One region of the Blautia sp. DFI.6.71 genome, then DNA from elsewhere that is predicted to be linked to it. Evidence: riboswitches for the same ligand, from Rfam matches in the RefSeq annotation. Region 1 holds a riboswitch; each other region holds the start of a gene.
The links. Region 1 has a riboswitch for cobalamin ahead of LJE12_RS02605 (sirohydrochlorin cobaltochelatase). Riboswitches for the same ligand answer to the same signal wherever they lie in the genome.
Positions count from the first base shown of each region.

Region 2: it holds a riboswitch for cobalamin, as region 1 does, so the genes downstream of both, LJE12_RS12110 (cysteine-rich small domain-containing protein) here and LJE12_RS02605 (sirohydrochlorin cobaltochelatase) in region 1, are expected to answer to the same signal.
Region 3: it holds a riboswitch for cobalamin, as region 1 does, so the genes downstream of both, LJE12_RS10075 (ABC transporter substrate-binding protein) here and LJE12_RS02605 (sirohydrochlorin cobaltochelatase) in region 1, are expected to answer to the same signal.

Region 1 is NZ_JAJDMJ010000002.1:195,828-200,010, reverse strand. Features, by position in the region: gene hisD (histidinol dehydrogenase) at 1-919, shown strand, start outside; gene hisB (imidazoleglycerol-phosphate dehydratase HisB) at 1,027-1,614, shown strand; partial or broken gene hisI (phosphoribosyl-AMP cyclohydrolase) at 1,693-2,019, shown strand; cobalamin riboswitch at 2,375-2,551, shown strand; gene LJE12_RS02605 (sirohydrochlorin cobaltochelatase) at 2,753-4,150, shown strand.
Region 2 is NZ_JAJDMJ010000027.1:31,950-36,132, forward strand. Features, by position in the region: gene LJE12_RS12105 (C1 family peptidase) at 1-1,534, opposite strand, end outside; gene LJE12_RS12110 (cysteine-rich small domain-containing protein) at 1,945-2,241, opposite strand; cobalamin riboswitch at 2,649-2,843, opposite strand; gene LJE12_RS12115 (EutP/PduV family microcompartment system protein) at 2,906-3,421, opposite strand; gene LJE12_RS12120 (BMC domain-containing protein) at 3,510-3,938, opposite strand; gene LJE12_RS12125 (BMC domain-containing protein) at 3,950-4,183, opposite strand, start outside.
Region 3 is NZ_JAJDMJ010000020.1:1,011-5,193, reverse strand. Features, by position in the region: gene LJE12_RS10090 (GntR family transcriptional regulator) at 1-78, shown strand, start outside; gene LJE12_RS10085 (ABC transporter ATP-binding protein) at 82-927, shown strand; gene LJE12_RS10080 (ABC-2 transporter permease) at 924-1,574, shown strand; cobalamin riboswitch at 1,662-1,930, shown strand; gene LJE12_RS10075 (ABC transporter substrate-binding protein) at 2,046-3,170, shown strand; gene LJE12_RS10070 (FecCD family ABC transporter permease) at 3,185-4,183, shown strand, end outside.

The DNA.
Region 1 (4,183 bases):
TGTACCCGGTGGAAAAGCAGTTTATCCGTCTTCTGTACTGATGAATATTGTACCTGCGAAAGTGGCAGGAGTCCCGCATATTGTTATGACAACACCGCCCGGAAAGGATGGCAAAGTATGCGCTTCCACACTGGTAGCAGCCAAAGAAGCAGGAGCAGATGAGATTTATAAGGTGGGTGGTGCACAGGCGATCGGTGCCCTTGCTTTCGGAACAGAGAGTATTCCGAAGGTAGACAAGATCGTAGGTCCCGGAAACATTTTCGTAGCTCTTGCAAAGAAAGCAGTATATGGCTATGTAAGCATTGACTCCATTGCAGGACCGAGTGAGATCCTTGTTCTTGCAGATGAGACAGCTAATCCGCATTTTGTGGCAGCTGACCTTCTTTCCCAGGCAGAGCATGATGAACTGGCATGTGCTATCCTGATCACTACAAGTGAAGAATTTGCGAAGAAAGTAGATGAAGAAGTAAAAGGTTTCGTGGAGGTTCTTTCCAGAAAAGAAATCATTCAGAAGTCTCTTGATAACTTTGGATACATTCTGATTGCAGAGGATATGGACGAGGCGATTGAGGCAGCCAATGAAATCGCTCCGGAACATATGGAGATCGTGACAGCCAATCCCTTTGAAGATATGATGAAAGTGAAGAATGCAGGTGCGATCTTTATCGGAGAGTACAGTTCCGAGCCACTGGGAGATTATTTTGCAGGTCCGAACCATGTACTTCCTACAAACGGAACAGCCAAATTTTTCTCAGCTCTTTCCGTAGATGATTTCATCAAGAAATCAAGTATTGTATATTACTCAAAATCCGCACTGCGTAATATACACAAAGATATCATTCAGTTTGCAACTTCTGAGCAGCTTACTGCACATGCAAATTCTATTGCAGTTCGTTTTGAGGATGAAGATGAAGAATAATGGTAAGGCTTTGAATCTGAAATCTGCTATAATGTAAACTGTAGTTTGCGCATTAAAACAATGGATTCAGAGTGTTTGAAAATAAGTAAGACAGAGAGGACTTAACCATGGCAAGAGAAGCCTCAGTAGAAAGAAATACAAAAGAAACAGAAATCAAATTAAAAATAAATCTGGATGGAACCGGATATTCTGATATTGAGACAGGTGTGGGATTTTTTAACCATATGCTGGATGGATTTACCCGTCATGGGCTCTTTGATCTCAGTGTCAGAGTCCATGGTGATCTTCAGGTGGATGACCATCACACCATCGAGGATACAGGAATTGTTCTGGGAACTGCATTAAAAGAAGCAATTGGTGACAAAAAGGGGATTAAGCGCTATGGAAGCTGCATCCTTCCCATGGATGAATCCCTGGTGCTCTGTGCGATTGATCTGTCCGGAAGACCTTACTTTGTATGGGATGCAGAGTTTACCACAGACAGGATTGGTGACATGTCCACGGAAATGGTAAAAGAGTTCTTCTATGCCATTTCCTATGCCTGTGGCATGAATCTTCATATCAGGGTTCTGGCAGGTGGGAATAATCACCATGTAGCAGAAGCAATGTTCAAAAGTTTTGCCAAAGCACTGGACGCAGCCACATCCTATGATCCAAGGATCACAGATGTTCTGTCTACCAAGGGCAGTTTGTAAAATTTGAAAATTTACGAAATGATTTATGGCAATCAATAAATTAGATGGAGACAGAAAATGGAAAATACAGTGAATTTAAAAAGCAGCATCGCATGGTCTGATTTTAAATTAAACAGTGATGGAATGGTACCTGTTATAGCCCAGGATTATCAGACAAACGAAGTGCTGATGCTGGCGTATATGAATGAAGAAGCATTTAATACCACTCTTGAAACAGGTAAAATGACTTACTGGAGCAGAAGCCGCAATGAACTCTGGACGAAGGGACTCACATCCGGACATCTTCAGTTTGTAAAATCCCTTACACTGGATTGCGACAATGATACGATCCTTGCTAAAGTAGAGCAGATCGGTGCAGCCTGCCATACCGGAAACAGAACCTGTTTTTTCAAAACCCTGACAGAAGTGTAATGAATAACGCGATAATATAACGGGATAGTGGTAAGAGAATCGATAGTTTTTTAATAATGCCGTTACTGTTCACTGGTAATATCCCGCGAGGTGTTTTTTGTGAGCGAAGGCCACAGAAAACCCGAGACATACCGCGCGAATTTATGCGATTAGCATAAATTAAGTTTGCGAAGCAAACGATACTCCTTGGGCATTGCACAAGGAGGTTCATATTTCCTGCATCGCGAAGCGTGTTGCTGAGAACGGAGTGAACAGTAACTAATGCCAAACATTAAAGGAAAATATACATGAATTGTATTGACATTTTTGGTAAAATGTGATAAAAAAAGAATATCCGAATTAAATATGTGCAATGTTATAACGCAAAGGTTGCATCGCGCTTGATGCGCAAAAGAGAATCCGGTGAGAATCCGGAGCGATACCGTCACTGTGTATGGGAGCTGCTTTTCAGAAACCACTGGGAAACCGGGAAGGGAGAAACAGCGATGATCGAAGTCAGGAGAACTGCCTTGGCGTAGAATTTAAGGTCTGCGGTATACAGAACCTGTATTCTCATAACGATACATAGCTCTTTTATTAAATGAATCAGACAGAATCGGAAATTACAGATATATCTGGTACATATAAACCATGTATTTATGGGAAAGCGGTAGCTGCAGAATATGCAGTTGCCTTTTTTGTGCATACAATTGTCCGGAAATACGAGAAATAAAAGAGGAAAAACGAAATGAAAAGAAAATCCATGTTAGCCTTATTACTGGCAGTATCCATGACTTGTTCCATGACAGCAGCAACAGGTACAGTTGCTTTTGCATCTGATGATGCAGCAACAGAAGAGGCTGCAGATGACACAGAAGCAGCTGCAGACGATGCAGATGCAGCAGATACAGAGGAAGCATCTGATGATACAACAGAAGCTTCTGATGATGATCAGAAAGCCGCAGACGAAGTTGGTGCCCTGATCGATAAGATTTATGTTCAGGAAAGAACAGACACAACTGACGAAGACTGCAAAGCAGCAAAAGAAGCATGGGACAAACTTACAGATGCTCAGAAAGAACTGGTAACAGGCGAAGAAGCAAGCCCTGAATACTTTGGACGTGACACAGGTGATGCTTCCAAAGATGATCCTCGTAACCAGGATGAGATTGGTGAGAATGAACTTCTTGTAGTAAGTTTTGGTACATCCTTCAACGACAGCCGTGCAGAGGATATCAAAGGAATCGAGGATGCCCTTGCAAAAGCATATCCGGACTGGTCAGTAAGACGTGCATTTACAGCACAGATCATCATCAACCATGTACAGGCAAGAGATGATGAAGTAATCGATAATATGCAGCAGGCTCTTGACCGTGCAGTAGCTAACGGTGTTAAGAATCTTGTTGTACAGCCGACACATCTGATGCATGGTGCAGAATATGATGAAATGACAGAGGCAATTGATGGATACAAAGACAAATTTGAATCTGTTGCAATTGCAGAGCCAATGCTCGGTGAAGTTGGTGATGACGCTACAGTGATCAATGATGACAAGAAAGCAGTTGCTCAGGCAATCACAGATGAAGCTTGCAAGGAAGCTGGATTTGATGATATGAAAGCAGCAGCAGATGCAGGCACAGCATTTGTATTCATGGGACATGGTACATCCCATACAGCTAACGTAACCTATGACCAGATGCAGACACAGATGGATGATCTTGGATTCACAAACGCTTTCATCGGAACTGTAGAGGGAGAACCGGAAGACACAGCATGTGACAAGGTTATCGAGAAAGTAAAAGAAGCAGGATTCAAGAATGTGATCCTTCGTCCTCTGATGGTTGTTGCCGGAGACCACGCTAACAATGATATGGCTGGTGATGATGCAGATTCCTGGAAATCTCAGTTTGAGGCATCCGGTGATTTCGACAGTGTTGACTGTCAGATCGCAGGTCTTGGAAGAATCGCAGCAGTAGAAGATCTGTATGTGGCTCATACAAAAGCAGCAATTGATTCTCTTGGAGCATCTGACGATGCAGCAGCAGAAGATACTGATGCCAAAGCAACAGATGACAGTGCAGACGATGCACAGGCAGATGACGCAGCTGAGACAACAGCTGATACTGCAGAGGCTGACGCTGAATAAAAAATATTGTTCAAACAAGATAAACTGCCCGGA
Region 2 (4,183 bases), on a different contig from region 1:
TTTTTTCAATCCCACTGTTTGTGATCACAACAGAATATCTGCTTCCCTGTTTCAAAACCACCTCTGGTACACTGATAGTCTGTACACCTGCGATTGGCTGTTCAAACTCATATGGAGCAGCATATGCAGCGGTCCCGCTTTCCGGGTCATATGGATCTGTCAGATCGGTGTATATCTGAATTTTGTAACAGGCATTGTCACTGTTTGTAACAAGATTAACCTCCCCTAGGACTTCTGCTTTTCCCTTTCCTGCAGTTGTCTCATAAACTGCTGCTACTGACTGTCCCGCCTGTATCGGAATCACTGAAAGTGCTGAAGAACCATCATAAAAATAATTATTCCTATACTTTTGATCCAAAGCAGCCACTGCCTCTGCACTTACAAGTTTACTGATATTGGGATCCTGATAAGAAAGATAGTAATATCCTCCGTCTCCTTTCTTCTCCCCCCAACTGTTTTTGATGATCCACGCACCATCAGATGTTACATTGGAAACAGGAAGGAAATTATCCTTTGAATACGTATCATCCCATCCGACCACTGTCACAATATGATTAATTACAGTCGAATTTGATTTTCCAACAGGATAACAATATGCTGCTGTGTCCGGGTTTACATAATTTTCCTTCATATAAAGCATAATGGATACTGCATGGTCATTCAGCAACATTTCCTTCATACGTTCCTCACTGTATTTGGAAACAGATGCATTTTTCAGATATGCCGCTGAATTATAAGCCTTACTTCCCGGAATCTGTACAGTCAGATCCTGCTGATGCGAAGAATCCGTAGGAAATGGTACATCGGCCTCTGTAGTCATTCCCGACCATGTACTGAGATAAATAGCCGCCAGGTGATCATTACCTCCTATTACATGATAATTTCCCAGTACATAATTCTTATCATCGGGGGTATTTCCAAGAGGATCATTCTGTCTGTTGGAGAAAAAATATGATAAATGTTCTTCTGACAGATCGTAGGTTCCTTTGTTCTGTGCCAGAAGCGAAGTCTCCATGATTGCTGCCATACCAAAAGCCCAGCAGGTTCCAAATGGATTCTGATTCTTTACGGGCGTAACTAATCCTTCCTTTCTGGCATCATAGGAAGATGGAAATGCAGCCTCCCTGTTTCCATATGCAGCATAAACTGATGTCAGATCACTCTCCACTTCAATTCCCGGATCCAAAGGTTTTAAATTTTTAAAGGGTTCCAGTTCTTCCTTTCTTTCCTCTTCTGTCAACGGACGACCCTTAATATACCTGATTCCGTCTGTACCCTCTTCTGAGTTTTCTCCATCCTGAAACTCCTGTTTTGCATCATCGCTTCCGAACAATTCTGCATCCGATCCCGTATCTGTTCCAAATTCATCTGCCTGTGAACTTTGAAATTCTTTCAGATCTGATGTATTTTCTTCTGTCTCCCTGTTGACTCCGGATCCAAACATTTCCTGACCCGCAGCGGGTACCGATGTACAAACCATTGAATAAGCCAGAAAAACTGACAATGCGCGTATCGCTGTATTTCTTTTTTTCATGTAGTAGTTAACTCCCTTACATAAATATAATATCATTATATCAGTATCTTTTTTGTTTTTCAACCATGATCAATGACAAAAACCGTCGGAAAACAGTGAATTTTCCCTGTTTTCCGACGGCTCTATGTAGAAATGCAGAGCTCTGCCGACAAGAAAATGTCGCCAGGAAAAGACGTCAAATGCCTGTGATGCATTTTCTTCTGTGCATGTGAAAAGTGTGAAAAATGTGTGTGAAATGCTTTATATACTAACTCAGAACAGACTTGAAAATCTTACAGACTCTTCTCTTTTGCTATCCTTATTCTAGCAGAACAAGCATTGTATTACAATGAAAATCGTTCTTTCTTATTTGTGCTAATCTGACACATTGTTACTGTTCACTCCGTTCTAAGCAGCAACGCATTCTCCTCTTATTTGCTGATACTTTCCTTTGCTCTTTTCATCATATCAGCCAGTTCCTGGTATTTTCCTGTGACATACCCATAGTTTTTTCGCTTATGCGGAAGCATACAGTTTGTGCAGTCTTTAATTCCCTTTTCCGTATACCGGAAATTCCCACCGCATTTCTCACCCAGGGCATATAGCGGGCAATAACAAAACAGACAGTTAAAATCATCCGGATCTGCATTCTTATGACACGGAAAAAATTCACATTTCTTATGGCTGAAATAAGAATATTCTTTCCCTTCCCAATAAGGTTTCTCCATTGCTACCTCTCCTCTCCTGTTGCAAGTTTTTATCTTTCCAGAATAATTCCGTTTTCTCATTCTCCATCAATCCCACCCATCAGAGGACGAAATAAAAAAAATACTCTAATAAATTATCAATTTCTCTTCACATAACAAAGCATTGAAAATTCATTACAGTATTTTTCACAGATCATACATTTAAAATTAATAAGAGGGAGCGATGCTACCCCGGGGTAGAAAAAAATCCGTTCATGAGTGCGCGGAGGGAACGAATAAATCCGAAGTAGTATCGCCTGCCATTTAATCATGTATAATTCATAAAGAACAGGCGCATTCCATAAAAAATGTCTGCCTTCAGATAAAAGCAGACAACACTCCGAAGCTGCGGATTCAACGGAGTTGGTTGTTACACTTTACACGGAAGTTTAACCTCGCCATACCAAGCAGGTTTCCTGGCTCCAGGCTCATCGCTCCTCTCTCCTTCTCATGCTATGGCACAATGGACATTCTGAGATTTGCTCCTCTGTTACAGTGACCGGATCGCTCAGGTTTCTCACCTGATTCCCTCTTTCTGTACTGCTCTTTCTCACAGTATCAGCACTTAATATGTTCTGTATGGAATTATACTGTCATTATAATAACACCCTGCAACAAGCTTGTCAACTATTTATCAATATATTTTTCAATATTCCACACCTTCCGGCAGCGGATCCCATTCATTCAGACCAAGACTCTGTCTGAATTTTGCTTCTTCCAGACTCAGCTTTGGAACATCCTCATTCAAAAACGCTCTCAGCTCATCAATCCCCTCTCCGGTCACATTGTTTACCAGAAAAATTCTTTCACATCCTGCATTCAGCATCCACTGACGCACCATTGGAACATTCGCATAAGGAGAATCTATTTTCGTAATGATTCCTATCAGTGGTCTCAGAATAAATGCATTACTGCCATAGCCAAACAAACTGAAAGGTTCATCTGCTGACTGTACCATTGCCACCACATCTGCTTCAAAAGAAAAACAGGCCAGCCCTACGCTGAAATGCTTGGACTCTGCATACTCTCCCGGAGAATCAATGGTATCATCATCCGTATTCGTATACTGCGTTTTTACATAATGAAGTTTTTCGCCTTTTAATGCCTGCGTTAATGAAGTCTTACCTGCTTCACTTCTGCCCATCAGAAATATTTTCTTCATATTTAATGTCTGTCCCTTTCACTTCTCTCAGCTATTCCGGCAGTTACATAAGCACCATCGATACAGAATAACTGACTTTTCGTATGTTTTAACTTTTGTGAACTGCACAAGTCTTAAAGCCAAGCACCTCTCTAAAAAATTTCACCACTTCTTCCACTGCAGTCTGAACTTCCGTCAGACCTCCCGTAAGGATCAATGATCCGCTGAAGCGATCCATGAAACCAATCTCCACATTTGCACTTTTCACTGCAATATCAGCAGCTACAACCACTGCTTCCCATGGGGTAAAACGAATCATTCCGATTGCTTCTCCTGTGTGGTCTTCTCCCTCATGGACTCCAATATGCAAACCAAGATTCTGATAAATACAGCTCTGTGAAGGATTGATCACATGCGCCAGGCACACTTCCTTTCCCGGAACCCTTACCCTGGTCATACGCAGTTTTTTTCCCTTTAGTTTCTCATAATCCTGGTTATAAAGCTTTTCCAGTAATTCTCTGGTTGTCATCCCTGCCATCCCAACACTTCCTATCTTTTGGTAATCTTGCAGACTACATAACCCAGAGTGTCTCTGAAATAATCCACAACCTCAGTCATCGCTGACATTACATCGGAAATCTCTCCCGTAATGATCAGTGTGCCTGTAAATCGATCTGCAAATCCCAGATAAACATTTCCGCTTTTTACCGCAATATCAGATGCAATCACTGCAGATTCAGGCGGTGTCATATTCATAATTCCGATTGCAGATGAACGATAATC
Region 3 (4,183 bases), on a different contig from region 1:
GCAATCATGAAGGGCAGAAGATGTGGACTGAACGATGAGGAAATCAGAAATCTTTTTGAAATGATCATGGAGGACTAAGACATGTTGAAAATCAGTCATTTGCAGAAACATTACAGAGGTTTTTCGCTGGAATGTTCTATGGAAGTACAGCCTGGGATGATTACAGGACTTATTGGAAGAAATGGTTCCGGGAAATCCACCACATTTAAAGCTTTGCTTGGCCTGATCCATCCGGATGGCGGAGAGATAGAGGTCTTTGGGAAAAAGGCAGAAGAGCTTAAGCCGGAGGATAAGCGGAAACTGGGAGTTGTTTTTGCAGATTCAGGCTTCAGTATGTATCTGACAGCAGCGGGCGTGGCAAATATCATGAAAAGCATATATCCAGATTTTGACAGAGAGAAATTCCTGCAGCAGTGCAGAAGATTCAATCTGCCCACAGACAAGAAAATCAAAGAATTTTCCACTGGTATGAAAGCAAAGTTTAAAGTACTGGCAGCATTAAGCCATAAGGCAGAACTGCTGATTCTGGATGAGCCCACAGTTGGTCTGGATGTGATTGCCAGGGATGAGGTGCTGAACATGCTGAGAGAATATATGGAAGAAAATGAAAGCAGTTCTATTCTGATCAGTTCCCATATTTCATCAGATCTGGAGAGTCTTTGTGACGATTTTTATATGATCCATGCCGGAAAAATTATCCTTCATGAGGATACAGATGTACTGCTGTCAGATTATGCAGTTCTTAAAGTTGCAGAAGAAGAGTACGAAAAACTGGATCAGCAATACCTTATTAAGATCCGGAAAGAAGCTTATGGATACAGGTGTCTGACAAACCAGAAACAATTTTATATGGAAAATTATCCAGATGTTGTAATTGAGAATGGAAAGATTGATGATCTGGTAGTGATGATGGAGGAACAGGTATGAAGGGATTATTTGTAAAGGATATAGAACTGATGAAACAGCAGAAACAGTATTTTATCCTGGTTATTGTAATGGGAGTCATCCTGAATCTGGCAGGAAGTGGGAGCGTCAGTTTTGCTATAGGATATTTTACGTTTGTCACAGCAATTTTTGCCATTACGACTATAAGTTATGATGAGTTTGATAATGGTCTTGCATTTCTTATGACCTTGCCGGTTACCAGAAAACAGTATGTGGCGGAGAAATATCTGCTGGGAGCAGGGCTTACGGCTGCAGCGTGGGGAATTGAAGCAATAACGGGAGTGATCTGTAAAGGTGTGGCAGAGCTTCAGGGGTGCCTGAGTGAGAAAATTATTGGCACTCTGATATACATTCCACTGGCGCTTCTTATGTTGTCAGTATCGCTCCCGCTTGTAATACATTTTGGAGCAGAAAAAGGACGTTATATTGCAATGGTCATGTGGGCTATTATAATTGCCGTAGTTTATGCTCTGATAAAAACAATGGGACTTTCAGCAGACGCAGTCGATGCATGGCTGAATGGACTGAACCGGGGAATGGTATTGGCTGGAGTTGTATTGTTTACAGTAATTGTATATATGGGGTCTTTTGGGATTGGTGTCCGGCTTATGGAGAAGAAAGAATTCTGATGTGTCTCGAATATGGTTGTAATTATAAAAGCAGTGTGCTAGAATTGTATCAGCGTAATTGAATAAGCTGTTAAGTGAACATTATCATATGCAGATTTTGTGTATGGTAATGTGAGAGGGAATCAGGTGAAATGCCTGAACGGTTGCGGCCACTGTATACAGAAAAAAAGCGGGATTGTAATATGTCATTGCATAAATATGTGAGAAGGCGGAATCCGGCTGCCAGAGAGTATCTGGAAATATTTCTGATACAACATTCATGAACTGCTGAAGCATGGATGTTGTATCAGTTTTTATTTTGTGGAAACTTTCTGTGAACTGTGAGTCAGGAAACCTGCCTGACAGCGTAAAGAAGGAGCTTCCGTAAAAAGTATCCGTTATTCTTATCACTTCTATTTTACTTTTTCTGAAGTCCCATCTTTTCGGTTACACGAACAGATAAATAACATATACGAAAAGAGAGGAAGTCAAATGAAAAACAGGTATTTATCCACAAGAATCATGGCAATTATGATGGCAGCAGCTATGGCAGTTTCCGCAGCTCCGGCAGCTTTTGCAGCAGAGAGAGCAGACTCTGAGACAATCAAAGAGGACAATCAGCCGGCAGCAGATGCAGACTCTGATACACAGGAAGATGCAGACGCACAGGATTCAGCAGATGCAGATAAGACAGCAGACGCAGAAGGTACAAAGACAGAATATCCTCTGACCATCACAACCTATGATTATGATGGAAATGAAATCGAAACAACCTATGAAAAGGCACCGGAGAAAGTTCTTGCTGTATATCAGGGAAGCATTGAAACCATGCTTGCACTTGGCCTGGAAGACCGTCTGGTAGCTACTGCAGGTCTTGACAATGAAGTTCCGGATGAACTTAAAGATGCATTTTCAAAAACAAATTATCTTGATGAATTTACCCCATCCCTTGAGACTGTAACGATGTTGGAGCCAGACATGATCTTATCCTGGAGCTCCCTGTTTTCTGATAAAAATCTCGGAAATGTAACAGACTGGATCGACAAAGGCTGCAACACTTATTACAACACAAACACACGCCCTGACGGAGACAGAACTCTGGAAAATGAATTTACAGACATCTTAAATCTTGGAAAGATTTTTGATGTACAGGACAAAGCACAGGCAATCGTAGATGATGCACAGGCAGTGATCGATAAAACTCTTACAGCAACAGCAGATGTAGAAGAGAAACCAAGCGTAATGGTTCTGGAACCTCTTGGAGAAGATATCACAAACTATGGTGCAAAGAGCCTTGGTGGAGATATGGTAACACAACTGGGTGCGACTCTGGCAAACCCGGATGCTTCTACAGCAGGAAAAGAAGATATCATTGCAGCAAACCCTGATGTGATTTTTGTTGTATACATGCCATATGCAGGTGATGATCCGGAAACTGTAAAAGAAAGCCAGCTTGCCGTTATCAAGGATGACGAAGCACTTCAGAGCCTTGACGCTGTAAAGAACGGTCGTGTTTATCCGATCATGCTCAGTGAAATGTACGCAAGTGCAACACGTACACAGGATGGTATTGAAACTTTCGCAAAAGGATTATATCCGGATGTGAATCTTGACTGATTGAGGACATAACAGTGAAAGAACAGGTTTCACAGACAAAAAAAGGCAGTGTGCTCAGGACATCCATGTATGTGGCAGTTCTTATCGGGCTTGCGGCATTTTTGATTTTTTCCATTCTGGCAGCGATCACTTTTGGAAATGCAGATCTGTCACTGAAAGATGTATACAGTGTCATTGCGTATAAATTGTTTCATATCAAAAGCCTGTCCGCCTATGCAGAAGGCGCAGTTCACGATGTTGTGTGGCTCATTCGACTGCCCAGAGTCCTGCTGGCTCTGGCAGTTGGAATGGCTCTTTCCGTCTGTGGCGTAGTTATGCAGGCGATTGTCCAGAACCCACTGGCAGATCCGTATGTACTTGGTATTTCCTCCGGTGCATCCTTTGGTGCAACACTGGCGATCATGCTTGGAGTTGGTGGATTTCTCGGTGGAAACTCAGTTGGTGTTACTGCATTTATTGGTGCAATGGTCACTTCTTTTGCAGTCATTGCTATTGCAAACATGGGCGGAAAAGCTACTTCTGCCAAACTGATCCTTGCCGGAATGGCTGTCAGTGCGGTATGTTCTGCTTTTTCCAATTTTGTTATCTATATCACCAACGACAAAAATGCAGCAACAGAAGTAATGAAGTGGACGATGGGAAGCCTTGCAGGCGCAAGCTGGAGCAGAGCAGGTGTGATGTTTCCGGTTACATTGATCTGTGTGATTATTTTCTGGACGCAATATCGTAATCTGAATCTGATGCTGTTAGGAGATGATGTATCGATCACACTGGGAACTGATTTGCACAGGCTGAGAACTTTTTATCTGATCGTTGCTTCTGTAATGATTGGATTTGCAGTATATTGTGCGGGTGTGATCGGCTTTGTAGGACTTGTGATCCCTCATGTGATCAGAATCCTGTTTGGAACAGACCACAGAAGATTACTGCCATTAAGTGCACTGCTTGGTGCATCATTCCTGATCTGGTGTGATGTGGCATGTCGTGTGATCCTGAAGAATTCTGAGATGCCG